2 linked regions of the Desulfurobacterium sp. TC5-1 genome follow. The protein of the gene in region 1 binds, or shares a complex with, the protein of each later gene. Links are inferred from orthologs where the notes say so. Each region holds a gene or a part of one and is shown in the gene's direction. Other genes may lie near its edges. The genes, in order: rny and H153_RS0105250.

What was found.
Region 2: rny (region 1) and H153_RS0105250 share a complex: the UniProt entries of both Bacillus subtilis proteins name them as parts of the possible RNA degradosome complex. The link is inferred for Desulfurobacterium sp. TC5-1 from one-to-one orthologs.

What each region holds. Positions count from the first base shown.
Region 1 is NZ_ATXC01000001.1:791,643-794,615, forward strand. It holds rny (ribonuclease Y), read left to right. Parts: upstream 1-636; coding sequence 637-2,310; downstream 2,311-2,973. Other genes in the region: H153_RS0104075 (cell division protein ZapA), read left to right, coding at 1-50; H153_RS0104080 (5-formyltetrahydrofolate cyclo-ligase), read left to right, coding at 86-649; hslO (Hsp33 family molecular chaperone HslO), read left to right, coding at 2,322-2,973. UniProt on the Bacillus subtilis protein: Endoribonuclease that initiates mRNA decay. Initiates the decay of all SAM-dependent riboswitches, such as yitJ riboswitch. Involved in processing of the gapA operon mRNA, it cleaves between cggR and gapA.
Region 2 is NZ_ATXC01000001.1:1,013,043-1,029,051, reverse strand. The notes cover bases 2,652-5,544. They hold H153_RS0105250 (polyribonucleotide nucleotidyltransferase), read left to right. Parts: upstream 2,652-2,975; coding sequence 2,976-5,114; downstream 5,115-5,544. Other genes in these bases: H153_RS09380 (deoxyutp pyrophosphatase), read left to right, coding at 5,111-5,544; rpsO (30S ribosomal protein S15), read left to right, coding at 2,652-2,816. Outside these bases: H153_RS0105275 (YggS family pyridoxal phosphate-dependent enzyme), read right to left, coding at 1-616; H153_RS0105270 (hypothetical protein), read right to left, coding at 606-1,742; H153_RS0105265 (PaaI family thioesterase), read right to left, coding at 1,739-2,149; H153_RS0105260 (hypothetical protein), read right to left, coding at 2,208-2,387; more of rpsO, read left to right, coding at 2,547-2,651; more of H153_RS09380, read left to right, coding at 5,545-5,974; H153_RS0105240 (rhomboid family intramembrane serine protease), read left to right, coding at 5,978-6,664; H153_RS0105235 (ABC transporter substrate-binding protein), read left to right, coding at 6,765-8,285; H153_RS0105230 (ABC transporter permease), read left to right, coding at 8,369-9,385; H153_RS0105225 (ABC transporter permease), read left to right, coding at 9,396-10,193; H153_RS0105220 (ABC transporter ATP-binding protein), read left to right, coding at 10,190-11,119; H153_RS0105215 (SprT family zinc-dependent metalloprotease), read left to right, coding at 11,103-11,783; fmt (methionyl-tRNA formyltransferase), read left to right, coding at 11,832-12,779; H153_RS0105205 (hotdog domain-containing protein), read left to right, coding at 12,776-13,159; H153_RS0105200 (hypothetical protein), read left to right, coding at 13,160-14,089; H153_RS0105195 (P-II family nitrogen regulator), read left to right, coding at 14,244-14,585; H153_RS09375 (ammonium transporter), read left to right, coding at 14,609-15,922. UniProt on the Bacillus subtilis protein: Involved in mRNA degradation. Catalyzes the phosphorolysis of single-stranded polyribonucleotides processively in the 3'- to 5'-direction. Necessary for competence development in Bacillus subtilis.

The sequences.
Region 1 (2,973 bases):
ATGAAGAAGGTGCCAAGATTCTAATCAACTCAAGAAAAATAGCGCCTTAACTTTTCCCTTCCCCTTATGCCCCGAAAGGGGTAACATGAAAGCGAAGAAAGCAGCATTAAGGCATAAGATAAAAGGGAAACGGCTATTACTTGACAGGAAAGAAGCCGAAGCAAAAAGCAAAATTATATGTAAAAAGCTTTTAACCATTGATGCTGTCAGAAAGCACAGAAGCTTTCTTCTCTACTATCCCTTCAAAAACGAGGTTTCGCTACTTTCACTCTTCAACGAACTTAAAAAAGCCGGCAAATCTGTGCTATTTCCAAAAGTTTCTGGAAAAGAGTTGATACCGGTAAAGGTCAACTCTTTAAACGAACTTTCTCCTGGATACATGGGAATTTTAGAACCACCTGAAACAGGTAGAAAAGAAAAGCCAGAAGTTGTGTTTGTACCGGGAATTGCCTTTGACCTTCAATGCTACAGACTCGGTTACGGAGGTGGATTCTACGACCGTTTTCTGTCAGGAAAAGAATACTTCACAATCGGTGTCTGCTTCGACTTCCAGATAGTTGAAAAACTTCCTGTTGAACCGTTTGATGTACCTGTAAAACTTGTAGTATCCGAAAAAAGAACAATAAGGAGGAAAGAATGGAACTGTTAATGATAGTTGCACTATCAATCATCGCCGGTTTTGGTACCGGTTTCGTAGTAGGTGCAAAAAAAGAAAAGGGCGAGATCGAAAGAATCAGAGAACAGATAAGAAATGAAGCCAAAGAAGAGGCTGAAAGGCTGATAAAAAGGGCTAAAGAAGAGGCCGAAGACATAAAAAGAAAGGCAGAAACAATCCTTAAAGAAGCCCAATCAAAGGTAGATGAAATCAGAAGAGAAGCGCTCCTTCACGCAAAAGAGAAAGTCCAACTTGAGAAAGAGAGAATAGAAGAAGAACTCAAAGAAAAGAAAAGGGAGCTTCAGGAATTTGAGAAAAGACTTTTAAAGAGGGAAGAATTTTTAGACAAGAGGGAAACATCTCTTGACAAGAGGGAAGAAAACCTTGACAGAAGGGCTGAATTTCTTGAAAGAGTTGAAAAAGAGCTGGAAGAGAGGAAAACTGAACTTCAACAGTTGGAGGAGAAACTTTCAGAAAAAGAAATTGAACTTGCAAGGCTTATAGAAAGTGAAATCCAGAAACTTGAAGAAATTTCAGGAATGACAAAGGAAGAAGCAGAAGAAGAACTTTTAAGAAGAATGGAAGATGAAGTCAAAAGAGAACTTGCGGTAAGATACAAAAAAATGGAAGAAGAGTTTGAATTCATGGCAGAAAGGCGTGCCAGAAGGATTCTCTCAACAGCCATACAGAGACTTGCAACAGAACACGTCGCAGAAACAACCGTTGCTGTAGTTGACCTTCCAAACAACGAAATGAAAGGAAGAATCATCGGTAGAGAGGGAAGAAACATCCGAGCCTTTGAACTTGCAACAGGCGTTGACCTGATCATTGACGATACACCAGAAGCGGTTGCAATATCATGCTTTGACCCTGTAAGGAGAGAAGTTGCCAGGATAGCACTTGAAAGGCTTGTAGCAGACGGTAGAATTCATCCTGCGAGAATTGAAGAAGTTGTAGAAAAGGTTAGAGAAGAGATAGAACAGGAAATCATCGCCACAGGGGAAGAAACACTGTTTGAACTTGGTATCTCTAACGTCCATCCTGAACTGATTAAACTCCTTGGTAGTTTGAAATTCAGAACAAGCTATGGACAAAACGTCCTTCAGCACGTTAAAGAGGTTGCATATCTTGCCTCTATGCTTGCCGCCGAAATAGGTGCTGATGTTGAAATGGCAAAGAGAGCAGGCCTGTTCCACGACATAGGAAAAGCTGTTTCTCATGAAACAGAAGGTTCCCACGCTGCTGTAGGTGCAGAGATTCTCAAAAGGTACGGTGAACCTGACGAAGTAATCAACGCAGCCGCTTCCCACCACGGAGAGGTTGAAGCAAAGTATGTTGAAGCAGTCTTAGCACAGGTGGGAGACGCACTATCCGCTGCAAGACCTGGTGCAAGAAGAGAAAGCCTTGAAGCCTACATCAAGAGAATAGAGAAGCTTGAAAGCATCGCTGAATCATTCCCTGGCGTTTCAAAGGCATTTGCGATACAGGCAGGTAGAGAAGTTAGAATCATGGTAGAACATGATAAGATTACAGACGAAGAAGCTGCCCTGCTTGCCCATCAGATAGCAAAGAGGATAGAAGAAGAGGTTCAGTATCCTGGGCAGATTAAAATAACTGTTATCAGAGAAACCCGTGCTGTCGATTACGCAAAGTAAAGAGGTAAAAGATGCTCAAGAAGCTGGACGAACAGGTAAAGAAAGACTTTAAAGAATACTTCCAGGATAGAGACTACGGCGTGATAGCCGTAACGGAAGAGGATGCGATAAGAGTCTTCGCAATAAAAACAACAAACCTAACAGAGATAGCCCGTCTAAAACACGGGCTATCTCCACTTTCAACGGTAGTTTTAGGTAGAGCAATGGCAGGCACAATACTCCTTACAACGCTTATAAAACATGGAACGGAACAGAGAATCCTTTTAAGAATAGAAGGTAATGGCCCTGCAGGTCTTGTTGTAGCTGAAGCAAACGGAAAAGGCGAAGTCAGAGGATTCATTCAGAATAAACAGATAGAAACAGCTACAAAAACTGTCAACGGAAAGAAAAAGTTTGACGTTAGAAGTGCTGTGGGAAAGGGAACGCTAACGGTTGTAAAAGATCTGGGATTGAAAACACCTTACGAAAGCTCCGTTCCTCTCATATCAGGGGAAATAGCAGAAGACATAGCTTACTACCTTTTAAAATCTGAGCAGATACCTTCAGCAGTCTCATTAGGTGTCCTTATCGGAAAAGACGGAAAAGTCAAAACAGCTGGCGGATTTTTGGTTCAACCACTGCCAGGGGCAAAAGAAGAAAACATCGCAAAGATAGAAGAAACTG
Region 2 (16,009 bases), 230 kb from region 1 along the record:
CAAAATCATGGGACATGCCCATTGATAGATGGGGGAATTTGGTTTCGAAAGTTTTTTCCATGAACTCTTTTATTTCTCTCAATTTACGGAAATATGGTCTTACTTCTTCAGGATTTTCAAGGTATGGTGGAACTACCATAAATCCTGAGAGTTTCAGGTGTTCTTTTTCAAAGATGTTTTCTATTAGTTGTGGTACTTCCTCTTCTTTGCATCCGTGCTTTGTTTCTTCGGGGGAGAGTTTAACTTCTATAAGAATTTCCTGGATTTTATGTTCTTTTGCAGCTCTTTTTTCAAGTTCTTCTATCAAAGATATTGAATCGACTGAGTGAATGAGTTTAAACATTTTAACTGCGTACTTTGCTTTGTTTTTTTGAAGGTGTCCTATAAGATGCCATTCTATTGGAAGGTCTGAGAGAGCGGGAATTTTGTTCCTTGCTTCTTGTACACGATTTTCACCAAAAATCTTTACACCGGCTTCGAATGCTTCTCTGATTTCATCAGGGGTTCTTGTCTTTGAGGCGGCAAGCAACGTTATCTCTTCGGGTTTTCTACCTGCTCTTTCGGCAGCTTTTGCCATTCTTTCTTTTATGATGGATATCCTCTCTTTAATTTCCATTTTCTACCCTCTCATAGACTTCGTTTGCAAAGAACCAGAGATCTTCGCTCAGTTCCGATTCTGTTCTGTCCATAAACTGTTCCGGTGGAGCGTCGCAGATACCGTTTCTGTAATCTGTTACGCCAACAGCCACAAATCCTTTCTTCGCGAAATTTCCGTTCCCATTAAATCTCAGTATGTTGAGCTGAACAAATTTTATGTTTGAAGAGGATTCAAATATTTCCTTTGCTAACTTTTGCCAGAAAACCTCGTTTCCTTTTTTAAGGATAAGACGTGTCTTTCTGTCCTTTATTTCGGAACCGTCCAAGTCATAGAATAGATATCTGAGATCCACAAAAATGCCCCTTTTCCCGTTTTCAAGAGAGACCGAGCGAACATCTTTTTCCGTGAGAGGCAAAACTTTTGGGAAGTATCCCAGCCTTTCTGTAATAGCACTGGATACACGTGCACTGTTAAATGTATCTATTACCATGTTAAGTTTGTTGAGCAATGTTGATATGGAGAAGTAAGAATTTTGGGAAGAATGAATGGGAACGAGATTTCCGGCAATGCCGTTGACCAAAAAGAGGTTGTCTTTTAGTTTTATGCAGAAGGTTCCTTTTTTAATAAAAGCTATTTCTCTTCCCGTCTCGGGGGATATTAGAGAGGCGTTTTTCATGAGAATACCTGCCGGGAATTGGCCGCTGAGCAGGGTTGTAAAGTCTGTTGAAAAGGAAACAGGTCCTTTTTCTGTTTGAACTACTGCAACATCACCTTTAAGAGTTACAACGGGATACACTTTTCCGGCTTTGAGGACTGTTTTACCGGTTCTTGACAGTCCATTTTTTTCTTTGTTGATAAGAATAAATTTCCCTTTTATTTCTTCAGTAAAAAGGACATCAGGTAGGTTTTCCTCTAATTTTGTAAAATCGCTGTCAGTCCATCCATTTTGGCTTCTTATCCAGTTTTTGTAATAGTTGAAAACGGGGATTTGTGAATTTTTGTCTATAGTTTCTACAATTTCTCCCTTTGGTTTTGTTCTTACGGATAGAGAGTCTATCATCACCGTTGCAGTATCAGCTACCGCCGTCGTATTGAATAGACCAAATATAATGGTCGCTAAAGCAATATTTTTAATTAACCTCATTTCTCTCTCCTCACAAACATAATGGCTTCAGCTTCAGCTATTTTTGTTCCGTCTAACTTTTCCATGACGGCGCAGGTCTCTTTTATTCTCTTTCTATCTTTCTTTATCCACGCTTTTACTTTTACCTCCTCACCTGCCAGCAGTGGGTTGTGAAACTTGACAGTTATTCTTCCGGTAAGGAATCTTTCTTCTTTACTTTGCAGATAGGCCATTGCTTCGTCTAATATAAGAGAGATAATGCCTCCATGGATAATGTTATCGTATCCCTGATAAATTTTGTCTAAACTGAATGTACTTTCAACTCTGTCTGAATACTTGTTGAATTTTAGGTGCATTCCTTTAGGATTTTCTTCACCGCAGACAAAACAGAAGTTATCTCTCTTGGGAAGGTTGAGCTCGTCTTTCATGATGCCTCGGAGTTTGAAGGATATTTACAGAGAGATTATATCAGTTATCAGGGCAGAATTATCCTTTTTTAACCACTTTTATCGTTGGTTTGCCGTCGCACAGCACCTCTTCTTCTATGCCTTCTTTTCCTTTTTTAAACTCTTCTTTGGCTATCTTGAAACTTTTGATTAATTTTATGAGCCTGTCACCTTTAAACGCAAGAACGGCAATAATTGCAATCAGTATCCATTCAAGCACGGTTTCCTCCAACTTTTCATTAACGTCGTGGTATGCTAATATACATTATACTTGAATTTGTTTTTTTAGAAAAAAGGAGTTGCCCCTTTACAAACGATACTCTCTTTGATAAATTTCACTTTGCCTTTGCCACCGGTGAAACAGAATAGGAGGTTTTTGATGGCTGTAGATAAAGATGTAAAGCAAGAAATTATAAAGAAGTACGGTTTCCATGAGAAGGATACCGGTTCACCAGAAGTGCAGATAGCTCTTCTTACTGAAAGGATTAAAATTCTAACGGAGCATTTTAAAGAGCATAAGCACGATAACAACAACAAGAGAGCCCTTTACAAGTTGGTAGGAAGAAGGAAAAGACTTCTGAAGTATTTGAAAGAGAAAGACTTTAACAGGTATAAGAATATCGTTCTGAAGCTTGGTTTAAGAAAGTAATCCAGGGGGCTTCAAAGCCCCCTTTTCTTTTTTCAGCCATCAAAATTCCTTTATCGAACGTTTCCGGTTTAGTGATATACTATACATGTGTTTTACAAATAAGAAAAATAACCGTTTATATGGATAGATTGTGATAAAGGTATTTTAAGGAGGAAACAGATGTCAATAACAGAAGTTTCAGGTGAAATTGGAGGGAGACCTCTTGTTTTTCAAACAGGAAAGGTGGCCAAACAGGCAGATGGGAGTGTTCTTGTTTCTCAGGGTGATACAGTTGTTCTTGTCACAGCGGTAATGTCTGATGAGCCAAGGGAAGATATAGATTTCTTTCCACTGCTTGTTGAGTATAGGGAGAGAGCTTACGCTGCCGGGAAAATTCCTGGTGGATTCATCAAAAGAGAGGGGAAACCTTCTGATGAAGAGGTTCTGAAGTCAAGGGTTATAGATCGATCAATCCGTCCAATCTTTCCAAAAGGTTTCAGAAACGATGTTCAGGTAATAGCCTTTGTCATTTCTGCTGACCAGGAAAACGATCCTTCAATTCTTGCGATAAATGGCGCTTCAGCAGCACTTCACATTTCAAGAATTCCCTTTGAAAAACCAGTTGCCGGCGTTAGGGTATGCCGTATAGATGGTAAGCTTGTGATTAATCCCTCTTACGAGGAGAGACACCGGGCCGATATTAACCTTATTGTTTCCGGAACGGAAGATGCTGTTGTTATGGTTGAAGGTGGTGCAAATGAGGTTCCAGAGGAAGAAGTCCTTGATGCTATCCTTTTTGCCCATGAAGAGATTAAGAAGATAATAAAGCTTCAGGAAGAGCTTAGAAGTCTTGTGGGTAAAGAAAAGTATGAATTTACTGTTCCGTCTCTTGATGAAGAGACCAAAGATAAGATAGAAAAGTGGGTAATTGAAAGGATAGAGCCTGTAATAACCATTCCTGACAAGCACGAAAGGCGAATGAAACTTCGTGCTCTAAGGGAAGAGATGTTTGTTGAGCTTAATATTCCTGAAGAGCTCGCAAAACTTGCAAAAGAGGCCTTTGCTGAAGCCGAGAAAAAGTTTGTTAGACAGCTTGTTCTTGAGAAAGGTGTAAGGATCGATGGAAGAAAGCCAGATGAGATAAGGCCTATTTCCATAGAGGTGGGAACGCTTCCAAGGGCTCACGGTTCTGCCCTATTTACGAGAGGACAGACACAGGCTCTTGTTACTACAACGTTGGGAACACCGGAGGAGTATCAGTTCGTTGAGGGTTTGATGCCAGGTGAAGAGAAGAGATTTATGCTTCACTACAACTTCCCGCCTTTCTGTGTTGGTGAGATTTCTCCTATGAGAGGACCTGGAAGGAGAGAGATAGGACATGGTGCCCTTGCAGAAAGAGCCCTTGCTCCTGTTATTCCTGACGAATCTGAATTCCCTTATGTTATAAGAGTTGTTTCAGATATTCTTGAATCAAACGGCTCATCCTCAATGGCAACTGTTTGTGGTGGAAGTCTTTCACTTATGGATGCAGGTGTTCCTATAAAGGCTCAGGTTGCCGGTATTGCCATGGGACTGATTATTGAAGGTGATAAATTTGTTGTTCTCTCTGATATTTTGGGTGATGAGGATCACCTTGGTGATATGGACTTTAAGGTTGCAGGTACGAGGAAGGGTGTTACTGCAATTCAGATGGATTTGAAGGTAACAGGTATAAATAGGGATATTCTTGTAACGGCTTTAAAGCAGGCAAGGGATGGAAGAATGTTTATCCTTGACAAAATGGATGCCGTGATAAGCAAACCGCGCAAGGAAATTTCGCCTTATGCACCAAGGATCGTTACAACTCATATTGATCCTGATAAGACAAGAGATCTTATAGGTCCTGGCGGAAAGACGATTAAAATGATTCTTGATAAGGCTGGTGTTAAGATAGACATAAAAGAAGACGGGACAGTTCTCGTTTCAGCACCTTCTGAAGAAGCGGCAATGCAGGCTATAAAAATGATACAGGATGTTACAAGAGATATAGCTGTTGGTAATACTTACCTTGGAAAAGTTACAAGAGTTGAAAATTATGGTGCCTTCGTGGAAATGATTCCCGGTAAAGTTGGACTTGTTCACATATCTAAACTTCCTCCTGAACTTAAAGAGGACATTTTCAAGAAGATAAAGGTCGGTGATCTTCTTCCTGTTAAGGTTGTTGATGTTGATCAGATGGGAAGACCGAAACTCAGCAGGATAGATGTTAACGAGGAAGAGGAGAGAGAATTGAGGAAGAGCGGCGGTTTCTACTCTGCACCGGAGGTTGATGAAGAGTGAGTAAGTTAAGCTGGGGTGCCGGCTGGGTATATGTAAAAGGAACAAGAATAGCTTTTGACGATAGATTTTTGGATGTTGCCGTTAAACTTCACGATATATTTGGTGGTAAGATAGATAGGGAGGAGAACCACTTTGTTCTTTCTCTTCCTGCCTTTCCTTCCGTTGATAAAGTTGATATTGAGTTTGTTAAGGGTGCATTTGAAGCTGGTGGTGTGTGGGGAAACAAGAGTGTATTTATTCCTCTAATTTCTTCCTTTGAGAAGGAAATGGAAAATGTTCTGTCACCGTTTTTTCCGGTAAAGACAAAAGAAGGCTTTTTCTTAAACGGTGATGGAGCCACGCTTTTTCTGCACGCCATTTACGATGAGTCATCCGGAGAGCGTTCCAACTACCACTTTGAAAAGTTTCTTTCTTTTCTCTTCGGTTCTCAGTGGGAGAGAAAGTACATAGAGGTTGCTGTTGATGACGGAGGCATTCCGCCGTTTAAAAAGAGGGTTTCTGATAGTGGGTGGGATCTTCACCTTGTCGAGTTGATAAAGAAAGAAGGAAATGTCTATTTCTTTGATACAAAGGTAAAAGTTAAGCCGCCTGCGGGGTATTATCTTGACCTTGTACCACGTTCAAGCATATTTAAAAGTGGTTTCATGCTGGCAAACTCTGTTGGTATTATAGATATGACTTACAGGGGAACGATTAAGGTTCCTCTTGTTAAGGTTAATTCTGAAGCACCAGAGCCGGAGCTTCCTTGGAGGGCGGTACAGCTTATACCGAGACGCTACTATCCCCTTGAGATGCGGCAGGTTGCATCTCTTGACGAGACGTTAAGAGGGGAGGGAGGATTTGGAAGCACAGGAAGGTAACAGGTGATACCACTAAAGGATCTAAATAAAAGTAGAACAGTTCCTGTGGTTACCACCTTTTTGGTGATAACCTGCTTTGTTATTTTTTTCTACGAATTGGCTGCCGGAAAGTATGTTATCTATCTCATTCACGCTTTTGGAGTTGTTCCTTACGAGATAACTCACGGTGTTGATATTCCGCCGCCAGATCCTTTTACGCCTTATGGTAATCTGATAACGCATCAGTACCTCCATGGTGGTTTCTTTCACATTCTGGGAAACATGCTTTTCCTGTGGATTTTTGGTGACAATGTTGAGGATTACTTTGGGAAAATACCCTTTTTTCTTTTTTATACTTTTTGCGGTATAGTTGCCGCTCTTATACAGGTTTTTGCCTATCCCGATTCGGTGGCACCATTGATTGGTGCATCTGGGGCAATAAGTGGTGTATTGGGGGCATATTTTATCCTTTATCCGGATGCAAAGATTGTTACACTTGTTTTTCTTGGCTTTTTCATAGATGTTATTGTTATTCCGGCGTACGTCTGGATAATTTTTTGGTTTATTATGCAACTTTTAAGCCTTCTTTCCACTGCTTCAGCCGGTGGTGCAGGTGTTGCCTGGTTTGCCCATATAGGCGGATTTTTAGCAGGACTTTTTATCGCTAAGTGGCTGATCTCACAGAAAGGGAGACCTGTCAAGGTAATTTAGGTGTATCACTCTTAAATACTTTTCAGTAATCTTCACATTTTTCCTGTTTTGATGTATGATGATTTGAATGGTGATTCAATCTTCACGGGAGGTGGAAAGAATGAGAAAGTTGCTTGCTCTATCGTTACCTTTGATTGTTGCTTCAGCGGCTTTTGCAGGTTCTCCTGATACGGTGGTTATAGGGACTCTTGATAAGTGGAAGATTCTTGATCCAGCGAAGGCATATGATGTTATGAGTTGTAACCTTATGCAGAACACGCTTATAGGTCTTTATGGTTACAGGCCAGGTTCCACTGTTCCAGAACCGGTACTTGCTAAAAGTGTTGATATTTCAAAGGATGGGAAAACATATGTTTTTCATCTTAAGAAAGGCTTTAAGTTCCAGAACGGTGAGGAGATTACTGCTTATACACTTAAACGTTCATGGGATAGAGTTTTTAAACTTAAGGGTGATCCTGCATTTCTGCTGACAGATGTTGTTAAGTCTTATAAAGCCAGAGATAAATACACTTTTGAGGTTCACCTTAAGTATCCGTTTTCACCGTTTTTAGCTGTTACTGCTTTCACGGTGGCTTATCCTGTTCCCTCTGTTTATCCTGAAAACAGCTTCTTTAAGGGAGCAAAATATCCTGCCTCTGGCCCTCTTACGATAAAGAAAGTTAAGAGGGATAGATACGTTTACCTTACGAAAAATCCTAAATATTTCAATTTCAAGGACGTTAAGGCCAAGAAAATTTTGATCAGACAGTATCAGAACGCTCAGACGATTCGTCTTGCCCTTGAAAGGGGTGATATTGACATGACAGGTTCACTTAACACCCTTGATGTTAAGGACTTTATGACCAATCCGTCACTTAAGTCCCGCTTTAACGTTTATGTTGCTCCAAGTTTTGTGATTTCCTACATTGTCTTTAACGTTAAAAAGGCACCGTTTGATGATCCAAGGGTCAGGAAAGCGATTGCTTACCTTATAGATAGGGATGAAATCAAAAAGTTTGCTTACAACAACATCCTCCATGAGAATCTTTACTCTCTTATCCCAATCAATATGTGGGGACATAAGGATGTTTTTAATAAAAAGCCGAGTATTGAAAAGGCTTTGAAGCTTCTTGCAGAGGCCGGCTATAACAGGAGTCATCCTCTTGTCATAAATTACTGGTATCCTCAAGGTCACTACGGTGCTGATGTGGATAAGGAGGCTCAGATTATCAAATCTCAGCTTGAGAAAACAGGTGTTATAAAGGTTAATCTGAAAACAACTGAGTGGCCAACGTACCTTGACTATATGACGAAGGGTATTCTTGGAATGTTCAGACTTGGATGGGCGCCTGACTATGTTGACCCGGACGATTATATCTATCCATTTATGCACTCAAAGGCAGACGCTTCTTTAGGTTCTTTCTACTCAAATCCTAAGGTTGATGCCCTTATTCAAAAAGCCCGTTCAGTTAATGATAAGGCTGAAAGAGAAAAGCTGTATGCGGAGATTCAAGAGTACCTCTGGAAAGACGTTCCTTACATTCCGCTCTTTCAGTCAGAGGCAGCTATCGTTGCCAACAAGAGTGTTAAAGGTGTGACAAACGATCCTATCTACCCGAGATACTATCTTCTTCACAAGTAACTTTTTCAAAGTCCCCCTTAAGAATAATACAGAAGGGGGACTTTTTGTGTTTACTTCACCGTTAAGGAGATGAGAAAGGGGTAATGAGAGGACTGCTGAAGTACATAGGATACAGGCTTGCATCTTCTGTTGTAATGATTTTTCTTATGGTTACATTTGTATTTTTCCTGCTTAGAATTCTACCAGGTGATCCGGTTTTAGCACTTACCGGTGGTAAAGCACCACCCGAAGTTGTTAAACAGTTAAAAGAGCAGTTGGGACTTAACCTGCCTATATATAAGCAGTACTTTAAGTTCTTGTCCGATATACTTCATGGTAATTTAGGAACTTCTATTGTTACCGGTGAAAGTATTAAAAGCGAGCTTCTTGAAAGATTTCCTGCAACTCTGGAACTTTCCATAGTCAGCATTATTTTAGCAGCCGGATGGGGAATTATTTTAGGTATTGAAGGTGCAAGGCGTGAGGGTGGCGTTTTCGATTTTGTTACAAAACTTGTTGCTCTTTCTTTTTATGCTATTCCTATATTTTTCGTCGGTATTATGATGCAGTACATATTTGGTGTGAAACTTGGCTGGTTTCCGATTTCTGGAAGAATTGATCCTCTTAACGAACCTGACCGTGTTATAACAGGTTTGTACCTTATTGATACTCTTTTAACCAGGAATTTTGCTGGATTCGTTGATGCTCTTAAGCATATTTTCCTCCCTGCTTTCTCTTTATCACTTGTTCTTTTTTCCGTCATATACAGAATTACGCGGAGCAACATGATTTTGCAGCTTAAAAAGGAATATGTGAAAGCTGCAAGGGCAAGAGGTTTAAAAGAGAAGAGGGTTGTTTATTACCACGCCTTTAAGAATGCTTTTATTCCCATATTTACCCTTATAGGTTTGCAGTTTGCAGGACTTTTAGGAGGAGCAATCCTCACTGAGAACGTTTTTTCATGGCCAGGCCTTGGGTCTTACCTTATTGAAAGGATTGGTTACAGAGATTTCCCCGCAATTCAGGGAGCTATTCTCTTTTATGCCGTTATCGTTGTTTTTATCTCTATAGCTATAGATATTATCTGTGCTCTTATGAATCCAAAAATCAAGTATGAGTAGGGTTTGCAGGATGAGTTTAAAAAAGATGCAGCTTTACCTGGGAATAGTTATTGTTGTTATGCTTATTGCAGTTGCACTTTTTGGCCCGTACTTTACATCCGTTGATCCAATTGCAATTTCAAACGCAACGTTTTCGCCACCTTCTCCGCAGCATATTTTCGGAACGGACGCCCTTGGGCGGGATATCTTTGCAAGGGTTCTCTACGGTGCGAGGATTTCCCTTCTGGTTTCTCTTCTTGCCGTTGCGATAGGGGTATCTGCAGGTACGTTCCTGGGGCTTGTATCCGGCTTTTTTGGCGGTATTGTTGACAGAATTCTTGTTCTCATGATGGATGCTATGTATGCGTTTCCGGGACTGCTTCTTGCCATCACGTTTACGGCGTTTTTGGGACAGGGGATACGGAATGTTGCAATAGCTATTGCCATTGCTTTTGTTCCTACCTATTTCAGACTTGTCAGAAATCAGGTCCTCTCTCTTAAAAAGGAGCCTTTTGTAGAGGCAGCTCAGGTTTTTAAGGTACCTTTATGGAAAATAATTTTTGTTTATGTTTTGCTTCCTATAATACCTACGCTTGCAGGTATTCTTGCACTTTCAATAGGCGATGCTATTTTAACAGAGGCAGGACTTTCCTATCTTGGGCTTGGTGTTCCTCCACCAACACCTGACTGGGGAGCTGACCTTTCAACGGGGCAGCACTACATATTGCAGGACTACTGGTGGTGTTTTGTCTTTTCAGGTCTTGCAATATTCCTTGCAGTGCTTGGGTTTGCTCTTATTGGAGACTACCTTTCAGAGGAAAAGCTATGATAGATGTTAGCCGCTTGACTATTACGTATCCCAATGGATTTGTTGCAGTTAGGAATGTTTCGTTTAAGATTGAGAAAAAAGAGGTATTTGCTCTCGTAGGTGAAAGTGGTTGTGGGAAGTCAACGACAGCTCATGCACTTATCAGGCTTCTTCCAAAGGGTAGCAGGATAGACGGTTCATTTAAACTTTCTGGAAGAGAGATTGTTTCTCTTAAAGAAAGAGAAATGAGGAAGGTTAGAGGAAAAGAGATAGGTATGGTATTTCAGGATCCCCTTAACGCGCTTAATCCTCTCGTTAAGGTAAGGAAGCACTTTTTTGAAACGTTTGCTGCTCATGGTGTTAAACGTTCTAAGGGAGAACTCCTTAATAGAGTAAAAGAACTTTTTGATTTTATAGACCTTCCGTTTGAGAAGGTTAACTCTTTCCCTTTTGAGCTTTCCGGCGGCCAACGTCAGAGGGTTATGTTTGCTATTGCTCTTGTTCTAAATCCTCGCCTCATTATTCTTGACGAACCGACAACCGCACTTGACGTTCTTGCCCAGAAAAAGGTTTTGGGATTGATAGATAAGACGAAAGAAATGTTTGACACGGCAACGCTTCTCATTACTCACGATATGGGTGTTGTGAATGAGGTGGCCGATAAGGTTGCAGTTATGTACAAAGGCGTAATTATGGAAAAGGGAGAGAAGGATAAGGTTCTCCATTCGCCGGTTCATCCTTACACGAGGCTTCTTATATCGTGTGTTCCAAAGTACGACATTCATGATACCTCAATTCCAGATATCCCTCTTGAGGATAGAAAGGTTGAAGGTTGTCCTTTTGCACCAAGATGCCCGGTAGCTTCAGAAAAATGCTTTAAGGAACTTCCAGAACCTGTCATTGTGAATGGTAGAGAGGTTGCCTGTTTTAATGTTGATGAGAATTGAAGATATTCGGATTAATGTTGTAAGGAGCAACAGGAAGACAGTTTCTATAGAGGTTACCCCCTCCGGTGATGTTCTTGTGAGAGCACCAGAAGATGTTTCTATTAATTCTCTTAAGAACTTTGTCTCTAAACATAGAACCTGGATAGTTAGTAAGCTTGGGAAGGTTCGGGAAAGGAAAAGATATTTGGGTAAAAGAGGTTTTAAAAACGGTGTTCCTTTCTTTTTCCTCGGCAAATCTTATCCTTTGAAGATAGTGAGCTCTCATCTTCCACTTGAGTTAAGAGGTGGAATGTTTTTTCTTTCTTCCAGCTATCTGCAGCATGCAAGAGACATTTTTATCAGTTGGTATAAAAAGGTAGGACTTCCTTATGTTGTTCGGCGTGTAGAGTTTTTTACAGGTGAGATTTTTCGTTTTAAAGGTGTGAAGATTACACGGGCTGAGAAGAGGTGGGGGTCCTGTTCAAGGAAAAATGGCCTCTGTTTTTCATACAGGGTTTTAATGCTTCCTGAAGAGATTATAGATTATGTTGTAGTTCATGAAATTGCTCATATTCGTGAGAAAAACCATTCTAAGAGGTTTTGGGATTTGGTTGAATCACTTCTTCCCGATTTTAGAGAGAGGGACAGGTGGTTAAAGGTTAACGGGTGGAAGTTTGTTTTGTAAGCAAATTTTGGGATAAATTATCAATTATAAATTTTTTTGGAGACGGTTATGGAGAAGTTTAACGTTGTTTTTATGGGAACACCCGATTTTGCTGTTCCTTCCCTTAAAGGATTACTTGATAGTGATATGTTCAACGTTTCTCTGGTCGTTACTCAACCAGATAAACCGGCGGGAAGGGGGAGGAGGTTAAAGGCACCACCTGTCAAGGTTATTGCAGAAAGTCATGGAATTCCGGTTGTTCAGCCTTTGAAAGTTAAGGGAAATGAAGAATTGATGGATCGTTTAAAAGCAATCTCACCGGATTTTATAGTCGTTGCCGCTTACGGAAAGATTCTTCCTTCAGAACTTCTTGAGATACCGAAAATTGCACCTGTGAACGTTCACGCTTCCCTGCTTCCAAGGTATAGAGGTGCTTCTCCTATTCAGTCTGCTCTCTTAAATGGTGATGCGAAAACAGGCGTAACTATTATGAAGATAACAGAAAAACTTGATTCAGGTGATATCTACATTCAGGAAGAGACTTCCATTTCTCTTGACGATACTGCCCAGACGCTCCACGACAGGCTTGCAAAAATTGGTGGCAGGTTGCTTGTTAAGGCTCTTCCTCTCATTGCTTCTGGTAAGTTAAAACCGGTACCGCAAGATGATAGTAAGGCTACCTACTGCACTCAGATTAAAAAGGAAGATGGCCGAATTGACTGGCGGGATGATGTTGAGAATATATTTAATAAAGTAAGGGCTTTTACGCCGTGGCCTTCTGCTTTTACACACTTTAAAGGGAAACTTCTTAAGATTACGAAAGCCTTACCTGTTGAAGGTCATGGTGAACCTGGTGTTGTGATGGATGTTGATAGAGAAGGGTTTTATGTGGGGACCGGTAAAGGTGTTTTAAAGGTTTTAAAGGTGAAGCCTGAAGGAAAGAGAGAGATGAATGCCGATGACTTTGTCAGAGGTTACAGGTTGAAAACGGGAGATCGTTTGGGGGAGGGGAGATGATTAATACTCACAAAAAGATCAACAAGCATCTGTGTGGTGAACCCGTAAAAGTTGCTGAAAACATGGCAGAGGTTGTTCTTGAAGTTACTGAAGAGATGGCGGCAGACGAGAAGGGCCTTGTCCACGGTGGTTTTATTTTTGGTCTTGCCGATTATGCTGCGATGCTTGCCGTTAACCACCCCAATGTTGTTTTAGGTGCTGCCTCTGTTAGATTTTTGAAGCCTGTTAAGGTTGGGGATAGATTAAGGGCCGTTGCCTCTGTTGTTGAATCAAGGGGCAAAAAGTATAAAGTGATAGTTAAGGTTAAGAAAGGGGAGGATGTCGTTTTTGATGGAGAGTTTGTGGCAATAGTGCCTGAAAAGCACGTTCTGGAAAGGTAAATGAAGGTAACTGAAGAGATTTTTAAAAAGGCGGAGAAGGAAGGGAGTGCCAGAGAGTTCCTTTTTGCCCTTTTGAAAGAGATGAAAGGTGGGAATCTCTCCAGAAGGGATTTTAAGACGTTAAACCATGAAGAGATAATTTTAAGAATTGTCAAAGAGAACAACCTTGAGCCCTACTTTTCCCTTTCAGGAAGCAAAAACATCTATAATGCTTTAAGGAAGGCTTTTCGTTCTTACTTTAGAGCAAAGGTTGAGAAGGAGTGGACGCATAAGATAGAAAATTGGCGTAAAGAGCTTGAAGTCCTCCTTTCTAAAGCCATTGCTGATTACCTTGTTGAAGCAGGTTCTGTTTCCAGAGTCAGGCAGCTTGTAACATTGGGATGGATTGTTCCACCCTATGCTGTAAGAGCTTATAGAGGTGGAAGACCTTTTGATTCTTTCAAAGATTTTCTTAAAGAACATTATTTGAGGGAGCGGTTTAACAGCTATAAAAATCTTGGTTTTCTTACTTTCCGTTATCACATTTTAGAGGAGATTTTGCAGACTTTCTTTTCCGGCTTCTTGGAGCTTTCTATTTACGGTCTCTTTGTTCAGATAGAAGGAGTTGTGTGGGAAATATTTGTTAAGAATAATCCATTGGAGTCAGATATAGAGTCTCTAATAAGAAAGAGGAACAGAAAGTTTATAACGATACAATATGCTTTAAAGCTTATAACAGAAAACCTTACGGGCGATGGAAGGGTTCCACAAGTATTTGACTGGGTTAAGTTTGTTGATTTTGAAGATGACGGAAGGTTGAACCGGAACGCTGTTATGCATGGAATTTCTGTAAAATTTGGTTCTAAAGAGAATTTTCTCAGGCTTTTTCTCCTCTTTGATTTTCTTATATATATAGGTTCTCGCCTTCAGAATGGTTGTTGCACAAAATAAGTGCAGTTTGTTTCTCTAAATGTCTAAAAACGAGTCATCTTTTTCAAACATCTAAGGTACAGATAATCTCCTGCTTATCTTTTGTTCCCTCTGCTTCCTGGCATAGAGATTGCTTTTTTCTTTACGAAAGGTCAGAATATGCCTGGAGGACAGCATGAAAAAGATTGAGGCCATCATAAAGCCTTTTAAGATCGAAGCTGTAAAGGATGCTCTTATGGCTATTGGAGTGAAAGGTATGACCGTTGAAGAGGTAAGGGGTTTTGGTAAGCAGAAGGGACACGCTGAGCTTTATAGAGGTGCCGAGTATGTTATTGACTTTATTCCTAAGGTGAGAATCACTGTAGTTGTTCCGGATACGCTTGTTGAGAAGGTTGTGGAAGTAATAGTTGAGTCTGCAAGAACGGGGCGAATTGGTGACGGAAAGGTCTTTGTTATTCCTGTTGAAGACGCAATTAGAGTCAGGACGGGTGAAAGGGGAGAAACCGTCTTACAATAAACTTCTGGTTGGGAGGTAGGAAAATGGCGACAGCCGAACTGTTTCAGAATGTGAATGCCCTTTCGGGGCTGGTGGAAAACCTGAAGCACTTTTCCGATGCTTCAGACGTTTTCTACCTTGTCGTAATGGGTGCCCTGGTGTTTATTATGCAGTGGGGCTTCGCAATGCTTGAGGGAGGACAGGCCAGGACTAAAAACGTTAACAACGTTATGATGAAGAACATCCTCGACTTTATGGTCGGTGGTCCTCTCTGGCTCTTTGTCGGTTACTGTATCGCTACCTACGGATTGGGATTTAGTGACTGGGCTGCATGGTACAAACATGTGTTTGATGCTGCAGCAAGTTCTTCTCACAATGGTCTTGTGATGGCTGAGTGGTTCTTCGGGCTTGTATTTTGTGCCACCACTGCGACAATTATTTCAGGTGGAGTGGCAGAAAGGATAAACTTCCTTGCTTATGTTTTTCTTTCAGTAATCGTTACCGGACTTCTCTACCCTATCTGGGTTCATCTTGGCCCCTGGGGTGCCAATATAATTCCTTACCATGACTATGCAGGAAGCCTGAACGTTCACGCTCTTGGAGGTGCGATAGGACTCGGTGCCATAATTGCCCTTGGACCAAGGATTGGAAGGTTCAAGATTAAAGATGGAAAAAGAATACCGGTTCCAATTCCCGGTCACGATGTTCCGATGGCAATTTTTGGTGCTTTCTGTCTCGCCTTTGGATGGTACGGATTTAACGTTGGTAGTTCCATCTTTTTGAAAGATGTTTCGGGTCTTGTTGCTGTAACAACAACAATGGCTATGTGTGCAGGTGCTATATCTGCTATGGTCGTTTCTCACTTTGATCCTCTTGCAACAGCTAACGGTTTCCTTGCAGGACTTGTTGCTATCTGCGCTGGAACTAATGTTGTAAGTCCTTTTGGAGCTCTTGTCATAGGACTTGTTGCAGGTGCTCAGGTGCCTATAGTTTTCTCTCTTATTGAAAAACTCGGAATTGATGATTCTTGCGGTATATTCCCTGTTCACTTTGGGGGCGGTGCAACAGGTGCTATACTTGCAGGTGTATTTGGTATGAAAGCTTTTGGTGGTCTCGGAGGCGTTAATCTTGGATGGCAAATAGTTGCAGTAGTTCTTTGTCTGGTTTACGGCGTGGTTGTAGGATACATTGCTGCTAAGATTGCAGGGTTCTTTGCAGGTGGACTCAGGGTTCCTGTTGAGTGGGAGCAGGAAGGTCTTGACATTACAGAACACCACTTAAGAGCTTACCATTTTGAAGATCCGGTACCTGCAACAGCTTATGAAAAGGCAAAAAAGGAGGGTAAAATTGTTGCATAAGAGTGCCAGCAGGTAAGCCGCTTACGACTTACCGCTGGCTTTTTCTGTCCGGCATCGGTGCCGCTGCCACGGCACCGATGCCCCTTA